Regions from separate parts of the Streptomyces sp. NPDC091271 genome, predicted to be linked through region 1. Evidence: riboswitches for the same ligand, from Rfam matches in the RefSeq annotation. Region 1 holds a riboswitch; each other region holds the start of a gene.
The links. A riboswitch is a leader RNA that binds a small molecule or an ion and turns the genes downstream of it on or off. The one in region 1 is predicted to bind cobalamin.

Region 2: linked by a shared signal. The riboswitch ahead of ACIQM3_RS21375 (cobalamin biosynthesis protein) and the one ahead of ACIQM3_RS08810 (ABC transporter substrate-binding protein) in region 1 are both predicted to bind cobalamin.
Region 3: linked by a shared signal. The riboswitch ahead of ACIQM3_RS04860 (ribonucleoside-diphosphate reductase subunit alpha) and the one ahead of ACIQM3_RS08810 (ABC transporter substrate-binding protein) in region 1 are both predicted to bind cobalamin.

The regions. Positions count from the first base shown of each region.
Region 1 covers NZ_JBIVVD010000002.1:293,417-303,566, forward strand. The annotation lists gene ACIQM3_RS08795 (PRC and DUF2382 domain-containing protein) at 159-1,145, shown strand; gene ACIQM3_RS08800 (ABC transporter ATP-binding protein) at 1,228-2,034, opposite strand; gene ACIQM3_RS08805 (FecCD family ABC transporter permease) at 2,031-3,116, opposite strand; gene ACIQM3_RS08810 (ABC transporter substrate-binding protein) at 3,113-4,186, opposite strand; cobalamin riboswitch at 4,216-4,403, opposite strand; gene ACIQM3_RS08815 (hypothetical protein) at 4,500-4,670, opposite strand; gene ACIQM3_RS08820 (acyl-CoA dehydrogenase) at 4,667-6,517, opposite strand; gene ACIQM3_RS08825 (carbohydrate kinase) at 6,564-7,514, opposite strand; gene ACIQM3_RS08830 (type B 50S ribosomal protein L31) at 7,610-7,873, opposite strand; gene ACIQM3_RS08835 (MFS transporter) at 7,991-9,208, opposite strand; gene ACIQM3_RS08840 (helix-turn-helix domain-containing protein) at 9,319-9,972, opposite strand; gene ACIQM3_RS08845 (ABC transporter substrate-binding protein) at 10,040-10,150, opposite strand, start outside.
Region 2 covers NZ_JBIVVD010000005.1:47,704-57,853, forward strand. The annotation lists gene ACIQM3_RS21345 (VOC family protein) at 1-319, shown strand, start outside; gene ACIQM3_RS21350 (hypothetical protein) at 415-1,713, opposite strand; gene ACIQM3_RS21355 (alpha/beta hydrolase) at 1,899-3,038, opposite strand; gene ACIQM3_RS21360 (class II aldolase/adducin family protein) at 3,106-3,765, opposite strand; gene ACIQM3_RS21365 (anion permease) at 4,013-5,263, shown strand; gene ACIQM3_RS21370 (hypothetical protein) at 5,276-5,500, shown strand; cobalamin riboswitch at 5,685-5,814, shown strand; gene ACIQM3_RS21375 (cobalamin biosynthesis protein) at 5,943-6,887, shown strand; gene ACIQM3_RS21380 (cobyric acid synthase) at 6,884-8,470, shown strand; gene ACIQM3_RS21385 (putative cobaltochelatase) at 8,467-10,150, shown strand, end outside.
Region 3 covers NZ_JBIVVD010000001.1:993,521-1,003,670, forward strand. The annotation lists gene ACIQM3_RS04840 (family 20 glycosylhydrolase) at 1-898, opposite strand, end outside; gene ACIQM3_RS04845 (GlxA family transcriptional regulator) at 991-1,965, opposite strand; gene ACIQM3_RS04850 (hypothetical protein) at 2,047-2,259, shown strand; gene ACIQM3_RS04855 (ribonucleotide-diphosphate reductase subunit beta) at 2,256-3,272, opposite strand; gene ACIQM3_RS04860 (ribonucleoside-diphosphate reductase subunit alpha) at 3,272-5,668, opposite strand; cobalamin riboswitch at 5,806-5,942, opposite strand; gene ACIQM3_RS04865 (GNAT family N-acetyltransferase) at 5,983-6,483, opposite strand; gene mctP (monocarboxylate uptake permease MctP) at 6,628-8,262, opposite strand; gene ACIQM3_RS04875 (DUF3311 domain-containing protein) at 8,259-8,522, opposite strand; gene ACIQM3_RS04880 (GntR family transcriptional regulator) at 8,700-9,464, opposite strand; gene ACIQM3_RS04885 (sugar ABC transporter substrate-binding protein) at 9,751-10,150, shown strand, end outside.

The DNA.
Region 1 (10,150 bases):
CGTGGAACGGGGCCACCGCCCCTCCCCGGTGTCCTGGGCCGCTCGCCGCCCAGGCCGGGAAGTTGCACCGTCCAACCGGGTGAGGCGCGATGGAATCCGGACGCGCCTCCCCTGCTGGACCCAACCGCAGGACGCGCCCGGGCGAGGAGGAATCGGCCATGGGAGCCGCTGACGGTTTCACGGATTCCGGAGAACTCGACGGTCTGACCGTCTACGACAGCGACGGAGAGAAGGTCGGCACGGTGGGGCGGGTGTACGTCGACGACGACACCGGCAAGCCCGACTGGATCACGGTCAAGACCGGCATGTTCGGCATGAAGGAGAGCTTCGTTCCGCTTGCCGGAGCCCGCCGGGTGGGCTCCGACCTGCACGTCTCGCATCCGAAGGACCGCGTCAAGGAAGCCCCCCGGGTGGACGCGGACGCGCACCTCTCCGTTTCGGAGGAGGAGGAGCTCTACCGGCACTACGGGATGACCAAGAAGGCCACCGGACGCACCGGAGCGGGCGGCGACGCGCGCACGACGTCCGGGACCGGAACGGGAGCCATGGGTGCCGCGGGTGCGGCCGGGGCAGCCGGTGCGGCCGGCACCGCCCGCACGACCTCCGGCGGCCAGGCGAAGGCCACCGGTGCCGCGGGCAGGCACCGCGACACGGAGACCTCCTCCACGTCCCGCCCGCTTGCCGGAGCCGGAGCCGAGCGGTCCGCCGCGGGTGCCGGCGGCCGCGAGGAGATGGTCCGGTCCGAGGAGCAGCTCCAGGTCGGCACGGAGGAGTACGAGAGCGGGAAGGCACGCCTGCACAAGTACGTCGTGACGGAGAACGTCACGCGGACGGTGCCGGTGTCCCACGAGGAGGTGCGCGTGGTGCGCGAGCCTCTGCAGCCGGGCGAGAAGGTCACAGGTGTGAAGGGCACGAACGACCTCGGCGAACAGGACGTCGAAGTCACCCTGCACGCCGAACGAGCCACCGTCCGCAAGGAGGCGGTCCCCGTGGAACGGGTCCGTCTCGAAACCAGCAAGGTCACCGAGCAGAAGGAAGTCTCCGCCGAGCTCCGCAAGGAGAAGATCGACTACGCGGACGGCAAGGACGACATGGGCAGCGGCAAGGACATGGGCGGCGAGTTCGGCCAGGGACGTCGTCGCTGACCCCCTCACACAGCGGCGAAAGGCCGCGCGACAGTAGCGAGGGGCGGACCCGGGTGGTTCACGGGCCCGCCCTCTCGTCGCGCTACCGCCGGTGGACGGCTTCCCCCGGCAGGAACCGCACGGAGGGGCGCCCGCCGGGCCCTTCCGGCGTGACCACCGCGCGCACCCGGTAGACGTCGGCGATGAGTTCCTCGGTGATCACCTCCGAGGGCGTTCCGCCGGCGACCACCCGGCCTTCCTTCATGACCGTGACCCGGTCGCAGAACATGGCGGCCAGATTGAGGTCGTGCAGCGCGACCACCGCGGTGACGGGCAGCGCGGCGACCAGGGAGAGCAGCTCCAGCTGGTGCTGGATGTCCAGGTGGTTGGTGGGTTCGTCCAGCAGGAGCTCACGCGGCTCCTGGGCGAGGGCGCGGGCGATCTGCACCCGCTGCCGCTCACCACCCGACAGGGTGTGCCAGGACTGTGCGGCACGGTCGGCGAGCCCGGTGCGCGCCAGGGCCTCGCGTACGGCGGCATCGTCCTCGGGTCCGGGCGCGGACCAGGCCCGCCGGTGCGGGATGCGGCCGAGGCGGACGACGTCCAGCACGCTCAGGTCGACCTGGGTGACCGCGTGCTGGTCCACGACGGCCACTCGGCGGGCCACGCGGCGCCGGCCGGTTTCGGCGAGCGTACGGCCGTCGAGGGTGACGACGCCCGCGCCGGGGACGAGTACGCCCGCCATCACCCGCAGCAGCGTGGTCTTGCCGGAGCCGTTGGGCCCCAGGAGCCCGACGGTGGTGCCGGGCGGTGGTGCGATGCTCACTCCGTCGAGGACGATCCGTCCGCCGGCCTCCCTGCTGACCCGGTCGGCCCGCAGGCCGTCGCCGGGGACGGCTTCCGGGTTCACGCACTCCTCCTGGTGCGGTGGAGGATGAGGACGAAGACGGGCACCCCGATGAGGGAGGTGACCACACCGACCGGGACCTCCTGCGGGTCGAGGACGGTCCTGGCCAGGGTGTCGACCCAGACCAGGAACACGGCTCCGGCGAGAGCGGTCACCGGCAGCAGCCTCCGGTGCCCCGAACCCGTCAGCGCCCGGGCGGCGTGCGGCAGGACGAGGCCGACGAAGCCGATGGCGCCCGCGGAGCTGACCAGGGCCGCCGTCAGGAGCGCGGTGGTGCAGAGCAGCACGATCCGGGTGCGGCCCACGTGCACGCCCAGGGCGGCCGCGGCGTCCTGGCCGAAGGCGAAGGCGTCGAGCGTACGGGCATGGCCGAGGCAGATCAGCAGCGTCACGGCCAGCACGGCCGAGCACATCCACACATCGCCCCAGCCCACCCCGCTCAGCGAGCCGAGCAGCCAGAAGAGCACGCCCCGGGTCTGCTCGGCGTCGGCGGCGGTCATCACGACGAAGGACGTGAGCGCGGAGAAGAGCTGCATGGCCGCGACCCCGGAGAGGACGACCCGGTCGGTGGATCCGCCGAGGGTGTGGCTGAGCAGCAGGACGAGGGCGAACGAGCACAGCGCCCCGACGAACGCACCGCCCGAGACCGACACTGCTCCGCCGCCGACGCCCAGGACGACGACCACGACCGCACCGGTGGACGCCCCGGAGGAGACACCGAGGACGAAGGGGTCCGCGAGCGGGTTGCGCAGCAGCGACTGCATCACGGTGCCGCACACCGCGAGCCCGGCCCCGCACACCGCGGCGAGCAGGGTGCGGGGCATGCGCAGGTTCCAGATGATGCCGTCCCGGATCGGGGTCAGCCGCCCGTCTCCCAGGCCGAGGTGCGAGGCCACCGCGGACCAGACGTCCGGGACGGAGATGCGGGCGGGTCCGATCGTGACCGCGACCGCGACGGACAGGAGCAGCAGGGCGACCCCGGCGCTCCACAGGACGCCGTCGCGCAGGAGCCGGGCTCCGGCGGCCGTCCGGACCGCGGCCGGCTGCTCCGCCCGTACGTCCGGGGCGCGTTCGGTCTCCGTCACCCCGCGAGCCCGAACGAGCGCAGCCCGGCCGCGACGCGCTCCACGCCCTCCACGGTCCGGATGGTCGGATTCATCGCCTGGCCGCTCAGCAGGACGTACCGCTTGTGCCGGACGGCGTCCATGTTCTTCGTGGCGGGGTTGGACTCCAGGAACTCGATCTTCTTCGCTGCGCTCTCGGCCGTCTGCGACTTCCGGGTCAGATCCCCGATGACCAGCACGTCGGGGTTCCTGTCGGCGACGGTCTCCCAGTTGATCTGGGGCCATTCCTCGTGCGTGTCGTCGAAGACGTTCTTCGCGCCGAGCTCCTCGGTGATGATGCCGGGGGCGCCGCAGCACCCCGCCAGGTACGGGGCCTCGGCGTTGGCGAACCAGTAGAGCATCGTGGTGCCGGACGCGTCGATGTCCGCGGTCGCCCTGTCCACGCGGCTCCGGAGGCTCCTCACCAGCTCCTCGCCCCGGCCCGGGACTCCGAACACCTTGGCCAGGTCGCGTACTTCGCCGTACACGCGGTCCATGGTCAGGGGCTCGGAGCGGGAGCCGTCACTGCTGCCGGTGTTGTCCTTGCCCGCGCAGTCGGAGGGTGAGAGGTACGTCGGTACGCCGAGCTCCTCGAACTGGTCGCGGGACGCCACCCCGCCCTTGCCGAGGGTGGATTCGAACGAGGCACTGACGAAGTCGGGTTCCTCGGCGAGGACCTTCTCGGAGGAGGGCTGGTTCTCGGCGAGGCGCTCCACCGTGGATTCGTCCTTCTCCAGGCCCTTCATGACCGGGTCCGTCCAGGTCGCGGTGGCGGCCAGCCTGTCGGCGAGGCCCAGGGAGAGCAGGATCTCCGTCGATCCCTGGTTGAGGGAGACGGCGTGACGCGGTGCCGCGTCGACGGTCACCGTACGGCCGCAGTTCTTCAGCGTCACGGGGAAGCCGTCGCCGGCCTCGTCCCGTGCCGCGCCGTCGGAAGTGCTCCCGCCTTGGCCGCATGCGGTCAGAAGGACAAGTCCCGTGATGAGCAGGGCTGTTCGGCGAACGGTGCTGGCTATGGGCGGCACGGAGACCTCGGCGTTCTCTGGGCTCATGCGCGGAGCCCGTACGGAGTTCCGCTCCCGGTGCGGAAGCGGTTGCCAGCAGGTCTTCGGACTCGGGTTCGTCCGGACGAGGCGCCTTCCCGGTGCACCCGAGGGTGTTCCAGTGGCTGTGGCCCCGCCCGTCCCCCTCACCGCTGCGCGTCAGCTCCGGATTCTCACCGGATTCCCTGACTCCACGTGGAGTGTGACTGGCGTCTGCAAGCTATCACGCGGCGCACCGGCTGCCTCGGGGGCCGTCGCCGGTACGGGGCGGGGGGCGCCTTGGGGGCTTCTCCCTCTCCGTACCGGCCGGCCGTCGGGCGGGTCAGGGCTTGGGGCGAACCGATTCGCCGCGGTCCGCCTGCGGCTTCCCGCTGCGGCGGGTGAGCACGGACGTCGTACCCCAGTAGGCGAGCAGGACGGCGCGCAGTCCCAGGATCTCCAGGTGCTCGCCCAAGCGGTCGCAGACCGTCTGCCCCTTGCCTCCGGCGCTCATCGGGCGTCCGCCGGGCAGACGTTCCACGGGCCCCCTGGGTCGTCGTACGCGTCCGCGTAGCCGGGTCCGGCGATCGGCCAGTCGGCGAGCAGCTCCTCGGGCAGCGCGAAGGAGTCGGCCAGCTCCGGAGCGTGCGCGGCGACGGCCGTGACGAGCTCCTCGACGGCCTCGGGCAGGGCGTCCACCTGAGCGGTGCTCAGGAGACCGGCTGCCAGCAGGTCGCCGCTGTTGCGGGAGACCCATTCGAGGGCGAACAGCCGCTCCAGCTCCCCGAGCCGGTCCCTGGCCGCCCCGTCGGGCAGCGTCGCGCGGGCCTCGGCGTAGGCCTCGGCAGCCTGTCGGTACGCGTAGGCCTCGACCCCGCGCAGGGCGGGACCCGAGGCCGCGTTCCACCGGCCGAGGGCGTCGGCGTCGGGCGCCCGCAGCGCGCGGGCCCTGGCCCGGTCGAACCAGATGCCCTGGACCGAGGCGAGGAGCCGGCCCAGGAAGTACGGGTCGGCGAGGTCCCCGGGGTGCGGGGCCCGGCCCGGGGTGTCGTCACCGGCCGGCTCGGCGGCGAACAGCATGTCGGCCGCCGCCTTGGCGTACAGGGCGATGTTGTCCCCCTCCGCGGTGATGGCACCCTCCACGCCCGTGACGAGTTCGGTCATGCCGTTGTTCTCCAGCAGAGCCTGCGCGCCGCAGCGTTCGCGGCTCTCGACGATGACGTCGCGGGCCCGCCAGGTGATCCACGCCTTGGCGACGTCGACCAGCCGTACCGCGTCCGTCCGGGCGTCCTCCTCCGTACAGGCTTCCCAGCGCTCCTGTGCCCTGCGGTACAGCAGGCTCATGGCGAAGACCGTGGCCATGGCCGAGGCGAGCGGTCCGTGGTGCGTCCGATGGGCGTTCACCGGCACCGGCGGGGCGCCCCGGGAGCCGGAGATCATCCGGTGGCCGCCGTAGCGAACGGCGACCGCCAGGGTCGCGCGGGCCGAGCCCGCCGCGCAGGCGCTCATGGAGATCCGGCCGGGGGTGACCCGCCCGATCGAGGCGAGGAAGCGCCGCCGCCTGTCCCCCGGTCCCGTTCTGAACTCCCCTGGTGCAACGCTCTCCTCGGCGGATCCCAGCAGGGCGTCCCGTGCCACGAAGAGCCGGTCGAACGAGGTCAGGCAGTGGTCGACCGGGCTGCCCATCCGGGCCGGCAGCCGCCGCACCCGGATACCGGGCAGCGCCTGCGCGTCGTCGGTGAGCGGCACCAGGAAAAGGCGTACCCCGTGGTCGGAGCCATCGGCCACCAGGCGGGCGGCGACCAGGCCGGACTTCGCTCCGCCCGCCGGGCTGGTGTTGGGCATGAACTTCTGCGCGCCCGGATTCGGGGTGTGCAGGACGAAGCCGTCGCGCTCACGGTCGTAGGTGGCGGTGGTCTCCATGGCGGCAGCGTTGTTGCCGTGTGCCACCTCCGTACAGAGGAAGGTACCGATGCGCCGCATCGACAGATAGTCCGACAGGTCGCGGCGGCCGACGCAGTCGTGGTCGAGGAGGCTGCCGAGGAAGAGGTTGTAGTGGATACCCGCCACGGTGGTCAGCGCGGGGTCCACCGGGCCGAGCCAGGCGTGCAGGGCGGCCATCGCGCGGGGGTCGGCGGCGAGGCGTGCTCCGCTGTCGAGGGAGAGGTTGAGGATCCGCAACCGGTCGTAGGCGAGGTCCAGTCGCTCTTCGGGCGTTCCACCGGCGGGGCGGCGGAACGGTTCTGTGCTGATCAGCCGCTGCCAGAACCCGTGCTCGCGGCGGAATTCCGGACCGAGGATGACGCCGGTCAGCAGTTCGGTGGTGGGCGGTGGGGCGGTGTCGGTAAGGGGCACGGTCATAACGAAATCAACGACCGTGATGCGGGCGAGGACACCCCTGGACGGTCTACCGCTCCCGGACCGGCACGCTGGTGAGGGCCGCCGCCAGCTCCTCCTCGTCGGGAGGCAGGGCACCTGCCCGTTGGACGGTCACAGCGGCCGACGCCACGGCGTGGCGCAGCACGTCGCCCAGGACGGCGGCGTCCAGCGAGCGCAGGCGGGCGCGGGCCTGTCCTCCGAGCAGTCCGTACGAGGCCAGGGCGTGCAGCGTGGCGGACATGAAGGCGTCGCCTGCGCCCACCGTGTCCGCGACCCGGACGGGTGGCGCGCCGACGCTCACGGTCCCGCCCGTCAGGAAGGCCGTCGCCCCTCCGGCGCCCCGGGTGACCAGGACGACCGCGGGCCCGGAGCGCAGCCATCGCTCGGCGGCCCTCTCCGGCGCCTCGTCCGGGTAGAGCCATCGCAGGTCCTCGTCGCTGGCCTTGACGATGTCGCTGAGCGCTACCCAGCGCTCGGCGCGGCGTACGGCTCGGGCGTGGTCCCCCATCAGCCCGGGCCGTACGTTGGGGTCGTAACTGACGGTCGCCGCCGCGCGCAGTGACCCGACGAGGTCCAGGACGGTGTCCGCACCGGGGTCCAGGACGGTGGCGAGGGACCCGGTGTGGACGTGCCGGGGCGGCTCCCCGGGCCACGCGACCGGGCCCAGCGTCCAGCTGATCGCGAAGGTGTACGTGGCCCGGCCCGCCTCGTCGAGGTCCACCGTGGCGGCGGGAGTGGGCGCGCCGCTGCCGTCGTCGAGGACCCGTACCCCGGCCGAAGCCAGGTGGGCCTCGATCAGCCGCCCGTCGGGGTCCGGGCCGAGCTGGGTGATGAGGGTGGTGCCCCGGCCCAGTCGGGCCAGACCGTACGCGACGTTCGCGGGGCTGCCGCCGGGGTGGGTCCGGTCCGGCGCGCCCGGCAGCCGGACGATGTCGGCGACGCATTCGCCGATGACCAGCAGGTCGGGGCTGTCGGGCATGGGGGCGGGTCTCCTGGAGAACGCGGGCGGTCGTGGTGAGGGGGCTGACTGCCGCCGATTCTGCCCGGGTGCGGGGAGCCGTGGTGACCCGGGGCTCAGGAGGCGTCGTCACGCCCTTCGTCGCCGTAGCGCCGCTCGAACTTGGCGACCTGGCCCTCGGTGTCGACCACTCTCGCCTTACCGGTGAAGAACGGGTGGCTCTCGGCGGAGATCTCCACGTCGATGACCGGGTAGCTGTTGCCGTCGTCCCAGTCGATCGTCTGCTCGCTCGACGCGGTGGACCGGGTCAGAAAGGCGTACCCGGCGGAACGGTCGCGGAAGACCACGGGACGGTACGACGGGTGCTTGTCCTGCTGCATCTCTGCTCCTGGAAGTACGGGGATCTCGCGTCCCGGCTTCGGGCCAGCGTCCCGAACGGCGGGGGCCGGCGCGATCCGGGACGTCCGTACGGAGCAGCGGATCAGCCCTCGTCCCCCTCAAGGGCGGGGGACGGCCTGTGGAACGGGGGCGGTGCGCCGGGCCCACAGCAGTGCTCCGGCCAGCAGTACTACGGCGCCGAGCAGCCAGGGCAGCGGTCCTGCGGGCAGCGCGCCGATGACCAGGCCGGCGGCCGCCCCCACGAGTTGCTGGGCCAGCGACTGCACGGAGAGGGCCGTCGCCCGGCCGGAGGTGTCGACGCGGCGGTGCAGGAGGTCGTTCTCGGTCGGCCCCGCGGCGCCCAGGCCCAGGTAGACCAGCCCGTATCCGACGACGGCCATGGCCAGCGCGGGCGCCCCGGTGGCGGACACGGTGGCGCCGAGCGCCAGCAGACCGGCCACGCTCACGCCGAGGCTCGCCAGGACCGCGCGTTCCGCGTCTCCCGCGAGCCGGGCGACGAGCGGGGCCAGCTGGCTGCCGAGCGCCGAGCACCCGAATCCGGCGGCGGCCAGGCCGGCGAAGAGGACCGCACCGGCCTCCGCGGTCCCGGTCAACGCGGCGGCGCGGCCCGGGGTGAGCAGTTCGAGAGCGGCGAGAGCCGTACCCGCGGCGCCCGTGGTCATCAGGATGCGCCGGATCAGCGCGTCCCCGGCGCCGAGCCTGAGCCCCGCGGCGACAGCGCCGGGAACTCCCCGAAGTACACCGCGCAGGGTGGCCGCGGGGCGGGGCGGCTCCGTCAGGGCGGTCAGGACGTAGCCGACGAAGACGATGTCGACGACCACGCCGAGGAGCACGGGCACGGAGAGCGGCAGGACCAGATCCGAGGTGAGCGCCCGCAGCCGGGCCCCTGGGTCCGGGCCGAGGCCGAGCAGCCAGGGCAGCGCCCCTCCGAGAAGGACTCCGAGCGCGACGGCGCCGGACGAGGCGGCGCTGCCGCGCGCCAGCCCCGTACGGAGATCGGCGTCGGGGCCGGAACGGGCGTGAACGGTGTCGACGTACCAGGCTTCGGCGGGCCCGCTGGACAGGGCGCGGCCCGCGCCCATGAGGGCTGTGCCGAGGACGATCACCCATGGGGTGGCGCCGAGGCCCATGAGCGTGAGGGCGCAGGCGTTGAGCAGACCGGCGCAGGCCAGGACGGTGCGTCGGCCGATGACGTCGGAGAGGCCGCCTGTGGGGAGCTCCAGAGCGGCGGCGGTGAAGGAGTGGGCGGCGAATGCGGCGGCGACGGCGGTGAGGGCCAGGCCGCGCTCGGTGAAGAGCAGCACCATCGGCGCCATGACGAGGCCTGCGGGGAACCAGAAGAGGAAGGAGACGGCGACGAACCTGCGGCGCGCCGTGCGTTCGTCGGGCGTCGTGGCAGTGACCTTCCCGCCCCCGGGCGCCGGGGTCACCGGGCTCTTCCGGCCTCGGGCGCGGCGTCGGCGGGAGGCGCGGCGTCGGCGGGAGGCGCCGCCGGCCCGGCCGGGGCCAGCGGCAGTCCGGCGGTGAGCAGCACGACCTGCCGGGCCCGGGGGTCGTGCTCGTCGCGCGCGGTCAGCTCGGCGAGCTTGTCCGCCATCGTGTCGCGGAGTTCGCGGAGGGACTCCGGCGTCAGCCGCGGCATCAGGTCGTCGATCCCCGAGGGGGCGTGCCATTCCTCGCCGAGGCGGCCCGTGTCGATGTCCGCCTCGTGCTGCTCCATGGACTGCTGCAGGTGCTCGAGCTGGCGGCGCCTGCCCAGCACCAGCATCGCCCGGCCCGCGGGCGTCGCCAGCATGGCCGCGTTGTCCGCCGTGGTGACGGAGTGCACGGCCTGCCAGCGGCGCTCGCGTCCGTCGCGGTGCTCCGCCTCCGCGACGAAGGCGTACTTGGCGAGCACCCGCAGGTGGTAGCTGGTCGAGGCGGACGACTCCCCCGTCCTGACCGCCAGTTCGCTCGCGGTGGCGGGACCGTGGAGCCGCAGGAGGCCGAGCAGCCTCAGCCGCAGGGGATGGGTGAGGGCCTTCAGGGCCGCCGGGTCCCTGTCGGGATCGAGCACACGGTGCGTCGCGTCGCTGTCCATGCCGGCAGCGTAGAGCGCATCCGGGTTTTGCCAAATAGTTTTTGCAGAATATCTTTGGGAAACTTGTTCAGCCTCCTGACGCCCCCTCCACCGCGTCCGCGACGAGCTCGAGGAAACGCGCGTGAGCCTGTGGACTGCACAGCGGTTCGGGGTTCCACGGCACGGTCCGTGCGCCGCG
Region 2 (10,150 bases), on a different contig from region 1:
GTTCACCGCGGAAGGGGTGTACGAGGGCGAGGACGGCAGCGTGATCCATGCCGAGCTGTCCTGCGGCAACGGCCGGGTGATGCTCGGTTCCAAGGGGGGCGGGGGCGTCTTCGCCAAGGCGATGGCCGGTGCCGGGCCCGCCGGGGTGTACGTGGTGGTGGACGACGTGGACGCCCATCACGCGCGGGCCGTGGAGCACGGCGTGGAGATCCTGATGCCGCCCACCGACCAGGACTACGGCTCACGCGACTACATGGCGCGGGACGCGGAGGGCAACGTGTGGAGCTTCGGGACGTACGCCCCGGGGGCCTCGGGCTGACTCCCCCGGGGGCCTCGGGCGGCTGCTCCCCCCGGGGGCTGCGGGCGGCTGCTCCCCCCGGGGGCTGCGCCCCGGCGCCGCGCCGGCGCGCGCGGTCAGGCCCCGCCGGTGTGCACCTGGAAGGCGGCGCGGCGTACGGCCTTGGCGAGGGCCGGGTCCGGGTGGGCGGCGGCCAGGGCGACCAGCACCTGGACGGTCCGCGGGTGCCCCACGGCACGCACCTCGTCCAGGAGCGCGGGGACCGTGCCCTGGACCGCGGAGTCGAGATGGCGGACCAGCAGCCCGGTCTCGCCGTGGTCGGCCACGGCCGCGGCCGTGTCGACCCAGAGCCAGGTTGCCTCCTCACGGCTGAGGACGTCCTGGGCGTCGTCCGGGTCGGTGCCCTCGTACTCGGCGAGCCAGAGCAGGGCGTACGGGCGCAGCGGCGCCTCCGTGACGACGGAGCGGACGACGGGCTCCGCGGGGGCGCCGACGACGCGCAGCGCCTCGAAGGCGAGGCCGCGCAGCAGGGCGTCCTCGCCGCGGGCGACGGCCAGCAGTTCGGCGACAGCGCTGCCGACGGGCCGGGCGGCGAGCCAGGCCCGGTATTCGGCGCGGGCCGGGCCGGGGGTGAGCCGGGCGCAGCCGAGCAGCATGTCGGCCGCGGACTGCTCGATGTTGCCGGCCGGGCTCTGGGCGGCGACGCAGATCTGTTCGAGCTTGACCCAGACCGCCCAGTTGCCCAGCGGGGTGAGGGTGGCGTGGCCGGCGCCGAGCGTGAGGGCGCCGACGGAGGCGAGGCCCTCCAGGGCCCAGTCGAGCAGCAGGGCGTTGAGGTCGGCGGACCGCCCGCCCGCGGACACGGGCTGGTCCTGCGGTCCGTACGGCACCTCGCACCGCTCCTCGTGGAGCTCCGCGACGCGCTGGCCCAGCAGGTCGAGGAGCGCGGGCACGGTGACGGCGCCCGCCGAGAGCTGGAGCAGGGAGAGCACCTGGGGCACGGCCTCGACGGCTTCCGCGACCGCGGTGGCCTCGATGCCGTCGGGTGAGGCGTGGACCAGTGACCAGGCGTCGAAGAGCGCCACCCAGCCCCGGAGCACGGCGGAGTCGTCGCGGTCCCAGGCACGCAGCCGCCAGCCGGGGCGGGCGGTGTCGCCGTGCAGCTCGACGAGTCCGGCCAGCCTGGCCCGGTCCCAGCCGGCCCGGACCTGGGCCGGCGACAGCTCCAGTGCGGCGGCGGCCCGCTCCAGGGCCTGGGCGGCGAGCGGGGCGGAGGCCGTGCTCGTGCCGTCCGCGGCCCAGTGGGCGATCCGTACGGCGTCGGCCAGCACGGCCCTGGCCTGGCGTGCCAGTTCCGCCGGTGGCGGTGTGCCCTCGGGTGGGCGGGGGGCCGGCCTGGTGCGCCGGGTCGTCACGGCCTTGCGGGCGGTCGCCTGGGGTCGCGGGCGGACAAGTCGCAGCCTGGAGTCGCGCGGGGTACGGGACGTCACGAGGAGCAGTCTTGCCTCTGACGGCCCGAAAGCCCAAACGGAAGCCGTGTCACCGGGGTTCGGGGGGCTTCAGGGCCGGGGTGCCAACCGGGCGGTTCCGGCGCATCAGCTCACATCAGGGGCGTAAGAAAGCGCCGTAGCGCCTCTTCGTAACCGGCCGGGTCGGCATTCCACATCGCCGCATGCGGAGCCTGCGGTACGGAGTGCAGGGACACCAGGTCCGGGCGGCGCTCGGCGAGTTCCCGGGACTGCTGCCAGGGAGCCAGGGTGTCGTCGGGGCCGTGGACGATCATCGTGGGGGCGTGCAGGGCCGTCGGCACCGAGGTGTCCAGGAGCGGGGCTCCGTGCAGTCCGGTCTGGCCCTGGGCGGCCCGGACGGCGAGGGGCAGCAGCGCGGACGGGACGCCCCGGGCCGAGGCGAGGGCGCGCAGGGTGGTCTTCCAGTCCAGGACCGGGGAGTCGAGGACCAGGCCGCTGATGCGATCACGGAGGGCGGAGTTGACGGCCGCGTGCAGGGCCATCGAGGCGCCGGAGGACCAGCCGTACAGGATGACGTTCTCGGCCCCGTAGCGCACCGCGTAGCGGATGGCCGCGTCGAGGTCGCGCCATTCGGACTCGCCGAGGTGGGCGAGTCCGTCCGGGGAGCGCGGGGCGCCCACGTCGCCGCGGTAGGCCAGGTCGAGCACCGGGAGCTGCTGGGCGTGGAGGAACTCCATCACGTTCATGGGGTGGTCCCTGGTGGTGCCGAGGCCGTGCACCGTGATCACCCAGGTGTCGCGGGCGGCGGGCACGAACCAGGCGGGCAGGGGACCGAGTTCGCCTGGGACCTCGACCTCCTTGTAGGCGAGGCCGAGGGCGGCGAGCGGGTCGCCTACGTGGAGCTCCGGGGTGAGGCGGACCCGGGCGCCCGGCTTCAGGCTGCCGAGGTTCACGCGCTCCAGCCGGCGGACGACGGTGTCGGGAGAGATGGCGGAATGACCCGGCACCTGTTCGATCACCGGGCCGACCACCGCGTGGACACCGCGGCCGGCCAGTCCGTACGTACCTGGGCGCAGCGCGGGAAAGGAGCGGGTCAGAGTGATCTGCCCGGCCGCGGTGGCGTGCACGGTGAGACGGCGGTCGGCCGGGAAGGGCCGTGGGGAGGGCGCGCCGAGGGCGGCGTCGCTGGCGTAGCGGCCGGCGGCGACCGCTGCCGCGCAGACGCCGAGGATCGAGGTTGCGGCCACTGCCGCCGCTGTTGCCGGGCGCACGGCTCCAGTGTCGTGGGCCGGGGCTCCGTTGGCCAGTGGGCAGGGGCCGTACGGCGCGGCGCCGGGCTCAGCCGCGCTGGCCGTAGCCCTTCAGGGCGTCCTGGACGTCGTTCAGCTGGGCCGGGGTGAGGAGGCTCGGGCTGTGGCCGGGCACGGAGCTCGCGGTGAGCCAGAGCCTGCACATCCATTCGAGCTGGGCGGTGCGGTCGTAGGCCTCGTCGAGGGTGCGCCCGTAGGTGACGGTGCCGTGGTTCCGCAGCAGGCAGCCGGTGCGGTCGCGCAGGGCGGCCAGCATGTTGTCGGCGAGCTCCGGCGTCCCGTAGCGCGCGTAGGCGGCGGTGCGGACGGGGCCGCCGAGCAGGGCGGCGGCGTAGTGGATGAGCGGCACCTCGGGGACGAGGGTGGAGACGGCCGTGGCGTGCACGGCGTGGGTGTGGACGACCGCCGCGGCGTCGCTGCCGCGGTAGACGGCCAGGTGGAGCGGGAGTTCGCTGGTCGGGACCAGGTCGCCGAGGACCTGGCGTCCTTCGAGGTCGACGCCGACGGCGTCCGCGGGGCCGAGCCGGTCGTAGGGCACCCCGCTGGGGGTGACCAGGACGATGTCGCCCACCCGGGCCGACACGTTGCCCGAGGTTCCGACGACCAGGCCGTCCGCCGCCGTCCTCCGGGCCGTCGCGACGACTCCGTCCCACGCCTGTTCGACAGCACGCTTATCCATGTCACCCATACGGGGATCCTAAGAGTCACGTGACCCATGTCTCCCCGAAGGGATGAATCGGTCGCGGTCAAGATCCCCCGCGTCGGGTGGCACCGGGCCCCGCACCGGCGGCGACGGTCCGGCCCACCCCCCGCGCACACAAGCGGAACCGGTGCACACGGTTGGGGTCACCGTGCCGCCCTGCCCAGTTCATCTTCCGTTCACCCTGGTTGCTTACGTTCCACGTGCCAATGACGTCGAACGATTGCCTGGGTAAATGGAACACATCACGCTGCTGCTCGCGATCGTGATCGTGACAGCTCTCGTGTTCGATTTCACGAACGGTTTCCACGACACCGCCAACGCGATGGCCACCACCATCTCGACCGGCGCTCTCAAGCCCAAGACAGCGGTGGCCATGTCCGCCGTTCTCAACCTCGTCGGCGCGTTCCTGTCGGTGGAGGTCGCCAAGACGATCTCCGGCGGGATCATCAACGAGAACGGCCTCAGAACCGAGGTCATCTTCGCGGCGCTCGTCGGCGCGATCCTGTGGAATCTGCTGACCTGGCTGGTCGGCCTGCCCTCCAGTTCCTCCCACGCACTCTTCGGCGGCCTCATCGGCGCCGCGGTCATGTCGGCCGGCTGGTCCTCGATCAACGGCGGTACCGTCGTCACGAAGGTCCTGCTGCCCGCGATCGCCGCCCCGGTCGTGGCCGGTCTCGCCGCGCTGCTGGCCACGAAGCTGACGTACCGCCTCAACCGGAAGATCACCGACGAGGCGCAGCTGAAGTCGACCGCCAAGGGATACCGCGCCGGCCAGATCGCCTCGGCCGGTCTCGTCTCGCTCGCCCACGGCACCAACGACGCGCAGAAGACCATGGGCATCATCACCCTGGCCCTGGTCACCGGTGGCGTCCTCTCCCCCGGCTCCAACCCGCCGGTCTGGGTCATCGCCTCCGCGGGTATCGCCATCGCGATGGGCACCTACCTCGGCGGCTGGCGCATCATCCGCACCATGGGCAGTGGCCTCACCGACCTGCGTCCGCCGCAGGGCTTCGCAGCCCAGACCAGTGCGGCCACGGTCATCCTGGCCTCCTCGCACCTCGGCTTCTCCCTCTCCACCACGCAGTCCTGCTCCGGTGCCGTCATGGGCGCGGGTCTCGGACGTAAGGGAGGCGTGGTCCGCTGGTCCACCGCCACCCGGATGTTCGTCGCCTGGGGCCTGACCCTGCCGGCCGCCGGTCTGATGGGCGCGGGCGCCGAGTTCCTGACCAAGCAGGGGCCCTGGGGCGTCGCGGTGGTCGCCGTCCTGCTCGTCGCCGGCTCCGCCGCCATCTGGCTGCTGTCGCGCCGCAAGCCGGTCGACCACACCAACGTGAACGCGGAGGCCGAGCCCCCGGGCGTCGTCACCACCGCCATCTCCGCGGTCAGCCCGCCGCCCGCCGGTGTTGTCGTACCGGAGCTCAAGACCACCATCTCGGCCCCGGCCACGACGGCCGGAACCCCGGCCGACCCGGCCACGGTGTAAGGACGAATCCGCATGAACATCGACTGGGCAGCTCTCGCGTCCGTCTTCGGCGTCAGTCTCGTGGTCACCGTCGCGCTGGTCGGCCTCTTCACCCTCGGCATCACGGGCATGGCCAGGCAGACGACGGCCGCGCAGGGCGGCGGCGGTGCCAACGGCCTGGTGCGCACCGGTGCGTACGCCTGCTTCGGGCTGTGCGCGGCGGCGGTCGCGTACGGGATCTATCTGATCGTCGCCTGACCGCTCCCGCACGGACACCCACCCGGGCCGGACACACCACGTGTGTCCGGCCCGGTGTGCGTCTGAGCACATTGAAGCCTCGCAGGTCAGCGGCAGGTTGACGGGCATTCACGGGGCGTGGTGGACTGCCGGTGCCATTTAGGCTGGCCGGCACACACGTGCCGGCCGGCCTTACGGCGACAGGAGAGGAAGCCGGTGCGAATCCGGCGCGGTCCCGCCACTGTCACCGAGGAGCAGCCTCCACACGGAAGTCACGGCCCGCCACCGCGGGCTGGAAGGCCGGAGGAACTGCGGATCCGGAAGCCAGGAGACTCTCGTCGCCGGTCACGTCGAACCAGGGCGCGGACCCTGAGTGAGGACATACGCCATGTCTGGCTGCCCTGCGTCGGTCGCTGCACCACCTGTCACGAAGGTCCTCCGAGGCGCGACGGCCGGCTGAGCGGTGCGAGCCGACCGCATCTTCGCGTACGGAGCCGCCGCCGGCCTGATCGGCGACCTGCTGTTGGGTGATCCGCGGCGTGGCCACCCCGTCGCCGCCTTCGGGCGTGGAGCGGCGGGCGCCGAGCGCCGCCTGTGGCGCGACCACCGCGGCTGGGGCGCCCTGCACACGCTCGTCTGCGCCGGGGGCGCCACGGGCGCTGCCGCGCTGGCCGCGCGTGCCGTGCGGAACCGTCCCGCCGCCGCCGTGGCGCTGACAGCCGTAGCCACCTGGTCCGTCGTCGGGGGCACCTCGCTGGGCCGTGAGGCCCGCGCCATCGGCGGGGCGCTGGCCGCCGGGGACATCGACCTGGCCCGGGAGCGGCTGCCTCATCTGTGCGGCCGCGACCCGCAGTCGCTGGACGGGCAGCAGATCGCCCGCGCCGTGGTGGAGTCCGTCGCCGAGAACACCTCCGACGCCGTGGTGGGAGCCCTCGTGTGGGGCGCGCTCGGCGGTGTGCCCGGGCTGGTCGCCTTCCGGGCCGTCAACACGCTCGACGCCATGGTCGGGCACAAGTCGCCCCGCTACCGGCGCTACGGCTGGGCGTCGGCCCGGCTCGACGACGTCGCCGGCTGGCCCGGGGCCCGGCTCACCGCCGTGCTCGCCGTGGCCGCCGGGGGGCGCCCGCGTGAGGCGGTCCGGGCCTGGCGGGCGGACGCGGGCAGGCATCCCAGCCCCAACGCGGGCCCGGTCGAGGCCTCGTTCGCGGGGGCGCTCGGCGTACGGCTCGGCGGCACCCTCGCGTACGGCGGGCGGGTCGAGCACCGGCCTGTGCTCAACGGCGAGGCCGGCCGGGACGTGCGGGTCACGGACATCGAACGCGCGGTGCGGCTGTCGCGCCGGGTGAGTGTGCTGGCCCTCGTCGTGTGCGCGGCGGGGCGGTCGGCCATGGGACGGAGAGTCGGATGAGCGGCGGGCTGCTGGTCGCGGGGACCACTTCGGACGCGGGCAAGAGCGTCGTCACGGCAGGGATCTGCCGGTGGCTGGTGCGCCGGGGGGTGAAGGTCGCGCCGTTCAAGGCGCAGAACATGTCGCTGAACTCGTTCGTCACCCGGGAGGGGGCGGAGATCGGCCGTGCCCAGGCGATGCAGGCGCAGGCCGCCCGGGTGGAGCCGTCGGCGCTGATGAATCCGGTGCTGCTCAAGCCCGGCGGCGACCGGTCGAGCCAGGTCGTCCTGATGGGGAAGCCGGTCGGCGAGATGAGTGCGCGCGGCTACCACGGCGGTCGCCAGGAGGCGCTGCTGGGGACGGTCACGGACTGTCTGGAGCAACTGCGGGGCACGTATGACGCCGTGATCTGCGAGGGGGCGGGCAGTCCGGCCGAGATCAACCTGCGGCGCACGGACATCGTGAACATGGGCATCGCCCGGGCCGCGCGCTTTCCCGTGCTGGTGGTCGGCGACATCGACCGGGGCGGCGTGTTCGCCTCGTTCTTCGGCACGACGGCTCTGCTGAGCCCCGAGGACCAGTCACTGGTCGCGGGATACCTCGTCAACAAGTTCCGCGGTGACGTTTCGCTGCTGGAACCCGGTCTCGACATGCTGCTCGGGCTCACGGGGCGGCGGACGTACGGGGTGCTGCCCTACGCCCATGGTCTGGGCATCGACGAGGAGGACGGGCTGCGCGTGTCGATGCGCGGCACCGTACGGGAGTCGGTCGTGGCGCCGCCGCACGGTGAGGACGTGCTGCGGGTCGCGGTGTGCGCGGTGCCGCTGATGTCGAACTTCACCGATGTGGACGCGCTGGCGGCCGAGCCGGGTGTGGTGGTGCGGTTCGTGGACCGGGCGGAGGAGCTCGTCGACGCGGACCTCGTGATCGTGCCCGGGACGCGGGGCACGGTGAAGGCGCTGGCGTGGCTGCGCGAGCGGGGGCTGGCCGACGCGCTGGTCCGGCGTGCCGCGGAGGGCCGCCCGGTGCTGGGGATCTGCGGAGGGTTCCAAGTGCTGGGCGAGCGTATCGACGACGACGTGGAGTCACGGGCCGGACTGGTCGAGGGGCTCGGACTGCTGCCCGTACGCGTCCGTTTCGGCCGGGAGAAGGTCCTGGGGCGCCCCGTAGGTTCGGCGCTCGGTGAGCCGGTGGAGGGGTACGAGATCCATCACGGGGTCGCCGAGGTGAGCGGCGGCGAGCCGTTCCTCGACGGGTGCCGGGTGGGTTCGGTCTGGGGGACGCACTGGCACGGGTCGCTGGAGAGCGACGCGTTCCGGCGGGCCTTCCTGGGCGAGGTCGCGCGGGCGGCGGGGCGGCGGTTCACCGCGGCGCCGGACACGAGCTTCGGGGCGTTGCGGGAGGAACAGCTGGACCGACTGGGGGATCTGATCGAGGAACACGCGGACACGGACGCGTTGTGGCGCCTGATCGAGGCCGGCGCGCCGGAGGGGCTGCCTTTCATCCCGCCGGGTGCGCCGCCCGCGCCCGCCCCGGACCCCGTTCCTCCGGCGCCGGGCGTGCCCGGTCATGCAGTTGTGGTTGCGACAGAGGAGGCCCTGTGAGTACGCCGTATCCCTTCACCGCCATCGTCGGACAGGACGACCTGCGGCTGGGACTCCTGCTCAACGCGGTCAGTCCCGCCGTCGGCGGGGTCCTGGTCCGCGGCGAGAAGGGCACCGCCAAGTCCACCGCCGTACGCGCGCTGGCCGCGCTCATGCCCGAGATCGCGGCCGTGGCGGGGTGCCGTTTCTCGTGCGACCCGGGAGCACCCGATCCCGCGTGTCCCGACGGTCCCCACGAGACGGGCACGGGCGTGTCGCGTCCGGCGCGGACCGTGGAGCTTCCCGTCGGCGCGTCGGAGGACCGGCTGGTCGGCGCCCTCGACATCGAACGGGCTCTCTCGGAGGGCGTGAAGGCCTTCGAGCCGGGGCTCCTCGCCGACGCCCATCGCGGGATCCTCTACGTCGACGAGGTCAACCTCCTCCATGACCACCTGGTGGACCTGCTGCTCGACGCGGCCGCCATGGGCGCCTCGTACGTGGAGCGGGAGGGTGTCTCCGTCCGTCACGCGGCGCGCTTCCTGCTGGTCGGGACGATGAACCCGGAGGAGGGCGAGCTCCGGCCGCAGTTGCTGGACCGCTTCGGGCTGACCGTCGAAGTGGCGGCCTCGCGTGAGACGGACCTGCGCGTCGAGGTCGTACGGCGCAGGCTCGCCTACGACGACGATCCGGCCGGGTTCGCCGCGCGGTGGGCCGACGAGGAGGCCGCGTTGCGTGAGCGGATCGTCGCCGCGCGCGCCCTGCTTCCCCGTGTGGTGCTCGGCGACGGCGTGTTGCGGCAGATCGCGGCGACGTGCGCGGCGTTCGAGGTCGACGGGATGCGTGCCGACATCGTCATGGCCCGCACCGCGACGGCGCTGGCCGCGTGGGCGGGGCGCGAGGAGGTCGTCGCGGACGACGTGCGGCAGGCCGCGCTCCTGGCACTCCCCCACCGGCGCAGGCGCAATCCGTTCGACGCGCCCGGACTGGACGAGGACAAGCTGGACGAGGCCCTCCAGGACGCGGCGGACGGCGACGGCGGAGGCGACGACGACCCGGACCCCGACGGGCCCGGGGGCGGCGGGGTGCCCCCGCAGGGCGGTGGCCCCGACGACGGCGGCAGGGACACGGATGGTCCCGACGCCGGCGGTGCCGACGCGCCCGGCCCGGAGCAGACCGGGAGCGGCGACGCGCCCCCGCCGGGCGGCGGCGGGGAGCAGCAGCCCGTGCGGGCCGGCGAGCCGTTCCGCACGAAGATGCTCAGCGTGCCCGGACTCGGCGAGGGCGCGGCCGGGCGGCGGTCCCGGGCGCGTACCGAGCACGGCCGGACCACCGGGTCGCGGCGGCCCGAGGGTGCGCTGACGAAGCTTCACCTGGCGGCGACCGTGCAGGCGGCGGCTCCGCACCAGCGGGCGCGAGGGCGTTCGGGGCGGGGTCTCGTCGTACGGCGGGACGATCTGCGGCAGGCGACGCGGGAGGGGCGCGAGGGCAATCTCGTGCTGTTCGTCGTGGACGCCTCCGGGTCGATGGCGGCCCGGCAGCGGATGAGCGCCGTGAAGGGGGCGGTGATGTCGCTGCTGCTGGACGCCTATCAGCGCCGGGACAAGGTCGGCCTGGTCACCTTCCGCGGCAAGGACGCCGAGGTGGTGCTGCCGCCCACCTCGTCGGTGGACGCGGCCGCCGCGAGGCTGGAGACGCTGCCGA
Region 3 (10,150 bases), on a different contig from region 1:
GCCAGACGTCGCCGCCCCACACCTCGAGCGCCTCGTCGACCAGCGAGGTGTAGTACTCCAGGGCCTCGGGCCGGGAGATGTCGAGCCTGGGCGGGGAGGAGGTACCGGACCTGTCCTTGAGCTGGAGCTCAGGGTGGTTCTCCAGGTAGGTGTCCATGTGGCCCGGGGAGTTGATCTCCGGGATCAGCTCGATGTGGTACTTCTTCGCCATCGCGACCAGGGTGCGGACCTGGTCCTTGGTGTAGTAGCCCCAGAACGCCGATTCCGGGTCGACGTCGCTCCTGACCTTGGCCTCGATCCAGAGCTGGTTGAGCTTCTGGGACGCCATGTCCTTCATCAGCCGCTCGAACCACGGGATGGAGACGTTGACGTAGCAGGCGCAGACACCGACCCCGCGCTCCCGGTAGGCGGGCACGTCGGTCGCCGAGCCCCGGGTGGCGCGGCCGTCGTCGTCGAGCAGCTGGAGGACGGTCCGGGTCCCGTAGAACACACCGGTCGAGGTCGCGCCCGTGACGGTGACCCGGTCGCCCACGACCAACCGGTAGCCCTCCGGTCCCAGTTCGTCCTTCAGGGACGGTTCCTGGCGGAGCACGATGTCGCCGCGGCGGTCCGCACCGCCGTCGGAGACCGGCGGCCGGGCCGTCAGCTCACCCGCGAAGCGGCGGGCGTCGGCGGCCGTGCGGGCGTCGGCTCTGCCCTGCGTGACGATCCGGGCCCGGCCCGTGAGGGTGAACTCCCCCTCGCCGCCCTGCCAGTCACGCAGGGTGGGCAGCACCTGGGGCGGAGGAGCGGCGGCCGGGGCCTCATCGGCTCCCGCACTCTGCCAGGGCAGCAGTGCGGCGGCGAGCGCGGCCACCACCGCCACGGCGGTCCTTCGTCCTGCCTTGTGTATGTCCATGCGCCAGACCATCGTCCGCCGCCCGGGCAGCAGTCCATGGACGGGCCCGGGCGGTGCTTGGACAATCGGCCGGACGCCGGATCACGTACGGATCAGGCGACTTCCCGCATCAGGGCCGGGCCGCGGAAGGTGCGGCGGTAGGCGTTGGGGGTCGTGCCCAGCGACCGTACGAACTGGTGGCGCAGCGCCGCCGCGGTTCCGAATCCGGTCTGTCCCGCGATCGTGTCCATGGTCTCGTCCGAGGTCTCCAGCAGGTGCTGTGCCAGCAGCACGCGCTGCCGGAGCAGCCAGCGGTACGGCGTGGTGCCGGTCTCCTGCTGGAAGCGGCGGGCGAAGGTCCGGGGAGACATATGGGTCTGGGCGGCCAGCTGTTCGACGGTCATCTCCTGGTCGAGGTGGCGCTCCATCCAGGCGAGCGTCTCGCCGACGGTGTCGCACCGGGTGCGGGGCAGCGGACGCTTGATGTACTGCGCCTGGCCGCCGTCCCGGTGCGGGGGGACCACCATGCGGCGCGCCAGGGCGTTCGCGACGGCGGGCCCGTGCGCCTGGCGCACCAGGTGCAGGGCGGCGTCGATCCCGGCGGCCGTGCCGGCCGACGTGATGACCGGGCCCTCGTCCACGTAGAGCACGTCCGGCTCCACATGGGCCTCGGGGAAGCGGCGGGCCAGTTCGTCGGAGTGCCGCCAGTGCGTGGTGCAGCGGCGGCCGTCGAGCAGTCCGGCGGCGCCGAGGACGAAGGCGCCGGAGCAGACGCTCAGCACCCGGGCGCCACGCTCCACGGCCCGGCGCAGGGCATCGAGGACCTCCTCGGGGTACTCCCGGTCGATGAAGTGACCCCCGGCGGGGACGGCGATGAGGTCGGCCTCCTCCAGGCGCTCCGGTCCGTGGGGGATGCCGAGGGTGAACCCTGCGTGGGTCCGCAGGACCGGGCCTTCCGCGGACACGACGGCGAAGTCGTGCACAGGGAGGCCGTCCTCGGAGCGGTCGAGGCCGAACACCTCGCACAGGACGCCGAGTTCGAAGGGATGGACCTCGTCCATCAGCAGGACGGCGACATTGTTCAGCATGACGGCAGTGTGGCAGCAATTCGATGGTGTGTGACAGTCCTGCCACTGACCAAATCCTGGCGCGCGGACGACAGTAGAGCCATGAACACATTCCTGAGCTACCTGGCCACAGCCGCACTTTTCGCCCTCGTCCTGCTGCCCGCCCTTCTCGGCCTCGCACGGGAGCGCCGGATCGACCGCGAACTGAGGGACGCGCAACGGGGCCGAGGGGACACACCCCCGGAAACGGCAGGCGCCGCGCAGCCGCTCACGGCCACGCGGCGCCCGTACATCAGGTCCTGGGCGCGGATCTAGAAGTCGTCGTCGAAGCCGACGGACCCCTCCACCGCCACCTGGTACGCGGAGGGACGCCGTTCGAAGAAGTTCGTCAGCTCCTGTACCCCCTGGAGCTCCATGAACGAGAACGGGTTCTCGGAACCGTAGAGCGCGGGGAAGCCGAGCCGGGTGAGCCGCTGGTCGGCGACGCACTCCAGGTACTGGCGCATCGACTCGGTGTTCATCCCCGGCAGGCCCTCGCCGCACAGATCGCGGCCGAACTGCAGCTCCGCCTCGACGGCCTCCTTCAGCATGTCGGTGACCTGCTGCTGGAGTTCGTCGTCGAAGAGGTCCGGCTCCTCCTTGCGGACGGTGTCCACGACCTCGAAGGCGAAGTTCATGTGCATCGTCTCGTCACGGAACACCCAGTTGGTGCCCGTGGCGAGCCCGTGCAGCAGACCGCGCGAGCGGAACCAGTAGACGTAGGCGAACGCGCCGTAGAAGAACAGCCCCTCGATGCAGGCGGCGAAGCAGATCAGGTTGAGCAGGAAGCGCCGGCGGTCCGCCCTCGTCTCCAGCCGCTCGATCTTCTCGACCGAGTCCATCCAGCGGAAGCAGAACTGCGCCTTCTCGCGGATCGAGGGGATCTCCTCGACCGCGTCGAAGGCCGCCGCGCGGTCCTCCGGGTCGGGCAGATAGGTGTCGAGCACCGTCAGATAGAACTGGACGTGCACGGCCTCCTCGAACAGCTGACGCGACAGGTAGAGCCGCGCCTCGGGCGAGTTGATGTGCTTGTAGAGCGTCAGCACCAGGTTGTTGGAGACGATCGAGTCACCCGTCGCGAAGAACGCGACCAGCCGGCCGATCATGTGCTGCTCACCGGGTGAGAGCTTGGCGAGGTCGGCGACGTCGGAGTGCAGGTCGACCTCCTCCACCGTCCAGGTGTTCTTGATCGCGTCCCGGTAGCGCTCGTAGAAGTCCGGGTAGCGCATGGGGCGCAGGGTCAGTTCGAAGCCCGGGTCGAGCAGGTTCTTGTTCTCGGACGTGGTCATTACTGACAGGCCTCGCAGGACTCGGGGTTTTCGAGGGAGCAGGCGATCGCGTCCGCGTCGGGGGCGGAGGCCTGCTGTACGGGAATCGGGGCGGCGGTGGCGGCCGTCCCGGATGCCGCGCGGGCGATCCGGGTCGCCGGGCGCGACCGCAGGTAGTACGTCGTCTTCAGCCCCTGCTTCCAGGCGTACGCGTACATCGAGGAGAGCTTGCCGATCGTCGGCGTCTCCAGGAACAGGTTGAGCGACTGGCTCTGGTCGAGGAACGGCGTACGGGCCGCCGCCATGTCGATCAGGCCGCGCTGCGGGATCTCCCACGCGGTGCGGTACAGCGCCCGTACGTCCTCGGGGATCCAGGCGAAGCCCTGCACGGAGCCGCTCGCCTCGCGCAGCGCCTCCCGGGTCCGCGCGTCCCAGACGCCGAGCCTCTTCAGCTCGTCCACCAGGTAGGCGTTGACCTGGAGGAACTCCCCGCTGAGCGTCTCGCGCTTGAAGAGGTTGGAGACCTGCGGCTCGATGCACTCGTACACCCCGGCGATCGAGGCGATCGTCGCTGTCGGCGCGATGGCGAGCAGCAGGGAGTTGCGCATGCCGGTCTTCGCGATCCGGGAGCGCAGCGCGTCCCAGCGCTCGGGCCAGTTCAGCTCGGTGTCGTAGTGGTCGGGGTGCAGCACACCGCGCGCCGCGCGCGTCTCGGACCAGGCGGGCAGTGGGCCCGACCGCTCGGCCAGGTCGCACGAGGACTCGTACGCGGCGAGCATGATCCGCTCGGAGATCTTCGTGGACAGCGCGCGGGCCTCGGGGGAGTCGAAGGGCAGGCGCAGCTGGAAGAAGACGTCCTGGAGACCCATCGCGCCCAGGCCCACCGGGCGCCAGCGGGCGTTGGAGCGGCCCGCCTGCCCGGTCGGGTAGAAGTTGATGTCCACCACGCGGTCGAGGAAGGTCACCGCCGTACGGACGGTGGCGTCCAGCCGCTCCCAGTCGATGGTGCCGTCGGCGACGAACGAGCCGAGGTTGACCGACCCGAGGTTGCAGACGGCCGTCTCGCCGTCGTCGGTGACCTCCAGGATCTCGGTGCAGAGGTTCGAGGAGTGGACGACGCGGCCCGGTTCGGCGGTCTGGTTCGCCGTGCGGTTGGAGGCGTCCTTGAACGTCATCCAGCCCTGTCCGGTCTGCGCGAGGGTCCGCATCATCCTGCCGTACAGCTCACGGGCCGGCATGGTCTTGCGGGCCAGCCCCCTGGCCTCGGCGGCACGGTACGCGGCGTCGAACTCGTCGCCCCACAGGTCCACGAGCTCGGGGGCGTCGGCGGGGGAGAACAGCGACCACTCCGTGTCCGCGTCGACGCGGCGCATGAACTCGTCCGGGATCCAGTGCGCCAGGTTGAGGTTGTGCGTACGCCGCTGGTCCTCACCGGTGTTGTCGCGCAGCTCGAGGAACTCCTCGATGTCCGCGTGCCACGTCTCCAGGTAGACCGCTGCGGCACCCTTGCGGCGGCCCCCCTGGTTCACCGCGGCGACCGAGGCGTCGAGCGTCTTCAGGAACGGCACGATGCCGTTGGAGTGCCCGTTCGTGCCACGGATGAGTGAACCCCGGGCGCGGATGCGGGAGTACGAGAGCCCGATACCGCCCGCGTGCTTGGAGAGGCGCGCCACCTGGTGGTAGCGGTCGTAGATCGAGTCCAGCTCGTCCAGCGGCGAGTCCAGCAGGTAGCAGGACGACATCTGCGGGTGGCGTGTGCCGGAGTTGAAGAGGGTGGGGGAGGAGGGCAGGTAGTCGAGCCGGTTCATCAGGCCGTACAGCGCGGCCACTTCCTCCAGAGCCCGCTCGGAGGTGTCCTCGGCGAGACCGGCGGCGACGCGCAGCATGAAGTGCTGCGGGGTCTCGACGACGTCGCGGGTGAGCGGGTGGCGCAGCAGGTACCGGCTGTGCAGCGTCCGCAGCCCGAAGTAGCCGAAGCGGTCGTCCGCGCCGTCGGCGAGCGCCTGGTCGACGAGCGCGTCGAGTGCGGCGGCGTGCAGGGTGACGAACTCGGCCGTACGGTCCGCGATCAGGCCCTCGCGATGTCCGACGGCGACCGACGCGGAGAAGGAGACAGCGCCCTGTCCGGCGGCCTCGTCCGCGATGGCCCGGGTGAGGAGCCGGGCGGCGAGCCGGGAGTAGGCGGGGTCCTCGGAGATCAGGCCGGCGGCGGCCTCGGTGGCCAGCGAGCGCAGCTCGGCCTCGTCCGACCGGGCGTTGCGGCCGCGCAGTGCGGCGGCGGCCACCCGTCCGGGGTCGGTGTCGGGCAGATCGGCGGTGAGACCGGTCAGGGTCCGCAGCAGTGCGGTCCCGGGCGCGTCGGTCGTGCGGCCTTCGGATTCCGTGGCTGAAACCGGGTCGGCTGGCGCGATGGTCACTGGGGGCTATCCCTCGCTCGGCTCAGGGCCTGCGGGAGCGGGGCAGCCGGGCACGGCGGCACCCGGGGAAGGGCAGCACGGCGCACGGCGTCCACCGGCCCTCCGCGGGGCCCGGACGTCTCGGCGTCCGGTTCGGTCGAGCCGGACGCACTGTCGACAGGTCTTCGGACTTCGGGGTGCGGATAAGCACACCGATCACACCGTTGCGGGACAGTTCCGGATTCTCACCGGATTCCCCTGCGGCGACAGCGAGGTCGAGCATACATGTGGGGGCTGCTGATTGAAGAAGCCCCCACATCTTGTGTCGTGAAGGGTCAGAGCTCCAGGCGGAATGTCAGGAGCGCGAGCCCCGGCAGGGGGTACCAGTCCCGCTCCGGAGTCCGTACGAAGCCGAGGCGGCGATATATCCGATGGGCGCCCAGCATGGCGGACTGCGTCGACAGGACGATCCCGGAGAGCCCTCCGGCGGCCCGCGCCCGCTCGATACAGGCCCGTACGAGCGCCTCGCCCGCGCCCCGCCCACGGGCCTCCGGCGAGACGGCCAGCATCCGGAACTCGGCCTCGTCCTCCCCGGCGATGTCCGCCCACGGACTGCCGGGCTCGACGTAGGTGACACCACCCAGCAAGCGGCCGTCGGCGTCCAGCGCGACCAGCACCTCGGCCTCGGCAGCTCGCCGACCGACCGCGCGGAGCTGTTCCAGATAGGGGTCGTCGGCGCCGAAGTCCAGGAGTCCGTCGCCCAGATACGCCTGCGCGGTGATCTCGCCCAGCTCCTCGAACTGAGCGGGCAGGGCCGGCCTGATCGATACGTCCATGGGCGGCAGTCTGCACCAGGCCGCGGGTGCGGCGCGCCCCGGTTTCGGAGGGCCGACGGCCGGGGCGGGTCCTGATACGACTCCGTCCCGGCAGGTGGACCCTGCCGGGACGGACGTCCTGCGGTCGGAGCGACCGCTGTGGGATCAGTGGCCGCCAGGGGCGCCCGCCGTGGCCGGCGGGAGCTCGACCTTGACGCCGGGGTCGCCCGCGTCCGCCGTGTAGTCGGACGGGGAGGTCTCGTCCACACCGGCCGGCGCCTTCACCGCGTTGAGGACGACGGTCAGCACGAGCACGACGACGACGTTCAGCACGAACGCGGTGAGACCGATGTAACCTATCTCGCCGATGCCCGGGATCTCCTTCGAGGACCCGCCGAAGTGCTTCTGGGTCGGGCTGGCGACGCCGTACGCGGCCACCGTGCCGTAGATCATGCCGACCGCCCAGCCCGCGATCAGTGCCCAGCGGTGGAACCACCGGGTGAACAGACCGCCCACCAGGGCCGGCATCGTCTGGAGGATCCAGATACCGCCCAGCAGCTGGAAGTTGATCGCGACCGTCTTGTCCATGGTGAGGACGAAGGCGAGTGCGCCGACCTTGACCAGCAGCGAGACCAGCTTGGAGACCTTGGTCTCCTGCGCCGGGGTCGCGTCGGGTTTGATGAAGTCCTTGTAGATGTTGCGCGTGAAGAGGTTCGCCGCGGCGATCGACATGATCGCGGCCGGCACGAGGGCACCGATTCCGATCGCGGCGAAGGCCACGCCCGCGAACCAGTCGGGGAACATGTTCTCGAACAGCTGGGGGATCGCGAGCTGCCCGTTGTCCACCTTGATCCCGGCGGCGATCGCCATGAATCCGAGCAGGGCCAGCAGACCCAGCATCAGCGAATACAGCGGGAGGATCGTGGTGTTGCGCCGGATCACCTCACGGCTGCGGCTGGAGAGCGTCGCCGTGATCGAGTGCGGGTACATGAAGAGGGCCAGCGCCGAGCCCAGAGCCAGCGTGGCGTACACCCACTGGCCGGAGGCGCCGGGGGCGAGTCCGGCCACCGGTTTGCCGGCCGCCTCGTTGGCGGCGGAGAACTTCTCGCCGGCCGCGGCGAAGATGTTGTCGAACCCGCCCAGCTTGATCGGGATGTAGATGATCGCCACGGCGATGACGAGGTAGATCAGGCCGTCCTTGACGAACGCGATCAGTGCCGGCGCGCGCAGCCCCGAGGAGTAGGTGTACGCGGCGAGGACGGCGAAGGCGATGAGCAGCGGCAGGTCCTTGATGAACCAGTGCGTGTTCTCGCCGCCGCCGACGCCCATGACGTCCAGGACGGCCTGGATGCCGACCAGCTGGAGCGCGATGTACGGCATCGTGGCGAGGATGCCGGTGACGGCGACCGCCAGCGAGAGCCCCTTCGAGCCGAAGCGGCCACGGACGAAGTCCGAGGTGGTGACGTAGCCGTGCTTGTGCGACACCGACCACAGACGCGGCAGGAAGGTGAAGATCAGGGGGTACACGAGGATCGTGTACGGGACGGCGAAGAAGCCGGCCGCGCCCGCCGCGTAGACCGCCGCGGGCACCGCGACGAAGGTGTACGCCGTGTAGAGGTCGCCGCCGAGCAGGAACCAGGTGACCCAGGTGCCGAACGACCGCCCGCCCAGGCCCCATTCGTCGAGGCTGGCCTCGTTCTCGGCCTTGCGCCAGCGCGCGGCCATGAAGCCGATGACCGTGACGGCCAGGAAGAAGAAGATGAATACGGCGAGTGCGACGCCGTTCACGCCGTCCTTCATGCTGACGCACCCCCCTTGCGGGCGCGCTGGTCACGCTGCCACAGCTTGTACGCGATCATGGTGAGAGCGGTCGAGATGAGCACCCACAGCATCTGGTACCAGTAGAAGAACGGGATGCCTATGAAGGTCGGATCGACCTTCGCGTACGACCCGACCCAGAGCATCGCCACGAACGGAGCGATCAGGCAGAGCCCGATGACCACCCTCATGGGTGTCACTGTCGGTGCTGTCGGTGGGTTCGCATCGGTATCTTCTGGCATGTGGCGACTCCGTCCCCTCGCTGATCACCTGGTGTAATGCGCAGGAAATCTAAGCGAATGCCCCGTCCACCGTCACCCCTGTCCGCATTGCGGTCCTGCAACGGTCCGGTGTCGCCCGAAATGCCTGATCCCCCTGTGTGTGCAGGGGGATCAGGCATTTCGGGGCACCGAAAGTGCTCAGTCCGTGGGACGCTTCAGACGGGCGACGAACTTGTACCGGTCGCCCCGGTACACCGAGCGCACCCACTCCACCGGTTCGCCCCCTCCGTCGATCGAATGCCGGGACAGCATGAGCATCGGGAGACCGACGTCCGTGCCGAGCAGTCCCGCCTCGCGCGGCGTCGCGAGCGAGGTCTCGATGGTCTCCTCCGCCTCGGCGAGCCGGACGTCGTACACCTCGGCCAGCGCGGTGTAGAGCGAGGTGTACTTCACCAGTGAACGGCGCAGCGCGGGAAAGCGCTTGGCCGAGAGGTGGGTGGTCTCGATGGCCATCGGCTCACCGCTGGCGAGCCGGAGCCGCTCGATCCGCAGCACCCGGCCGCCCGTCGTGATGTCCAGCAGCCCGGCGAGCGTGTCGTCCGCCGTGACGTAGCCGATGTCCAGCAGCTGGGAGGTGGGTTCCAGGCCCTGGGCACGCATGTCCTCGGTGTACGAGGTGAGTTGCAGGGCCTGGGAGACCTTCGGCTTGGCGACGAAGGTGCCCTTGCCCTGGATGCGCTCCAGCCGGCCCTCGACCACCAGCTCCTGGAGGGCCTGACGCACCGTGGTGCGAGAGGTGTCGAACTCCGCCGCCAGGGTCCGTTCGGGCGGCACCGGGGTGCCGGGCGGCATGGTGTCCGTCATTTCGAGGAGATGGCGCTTGAGCCGGTAGTACTTCGGGACGCGTGCCGTGCGCGCTCCCGCACCGGTCTCGCTCGTACTGCTGCCCCCGTCGGCACCCATGGCCCGCCTTCCCGACTGCTGCGTTGCTGCCGTCACCGGCTCCTCCGTCTGTCGCGGCTCACATGGTGGCACGGTCCGGTCACGGGTCGTCGCCCTCCCTCAGGTGTCGGTCCGATAACGGACGCGAGTGCACTTCTTATACACCCTTGACACCCCTAAAGGTCTAGGCCAAGCTCCCGGTACTGGTCTAAACCATTAAAGACCAGGTCCCAGACCCACAGGTAGCGCCAGGCGTACGTCTTCGCGGTGGGCGGGGGGTTGCTGGTATCCCTGAGGAGGGTGTGGCATGAAGCGCAAGCTCATAGCGGCAGTAGGCGTCGCAGCGATGATGACCGGAATCGCGGCGTGTGGTGGGGACAGTGGCGACAACGCTTCGAAGGACCCGAAGGACCGTACCGAGAGCCTGACGGTCTGGCTCATGGTCGACGCGCAGAGCACCTGGCCGGAACTGGTCAAGGACGTCAACGCGCAGTTCAAGAAGAAGTACCCGAAGGTCAAGGTCGACGTCCAGTACCAGCAGTGGGCGGACAAGGCCAAGAAGCTCGACACCGCGCTCGGTGGTGACAAGTTCCCGGACGTCGTCGAGCTCGGCAACACCGAGACGATGCAGTACATCCTCAACGGCGCGCTGGCCGAGATCGACCCCAAGAAGTACGACAACTCGGATACCTGGATCAAGGGTCTGA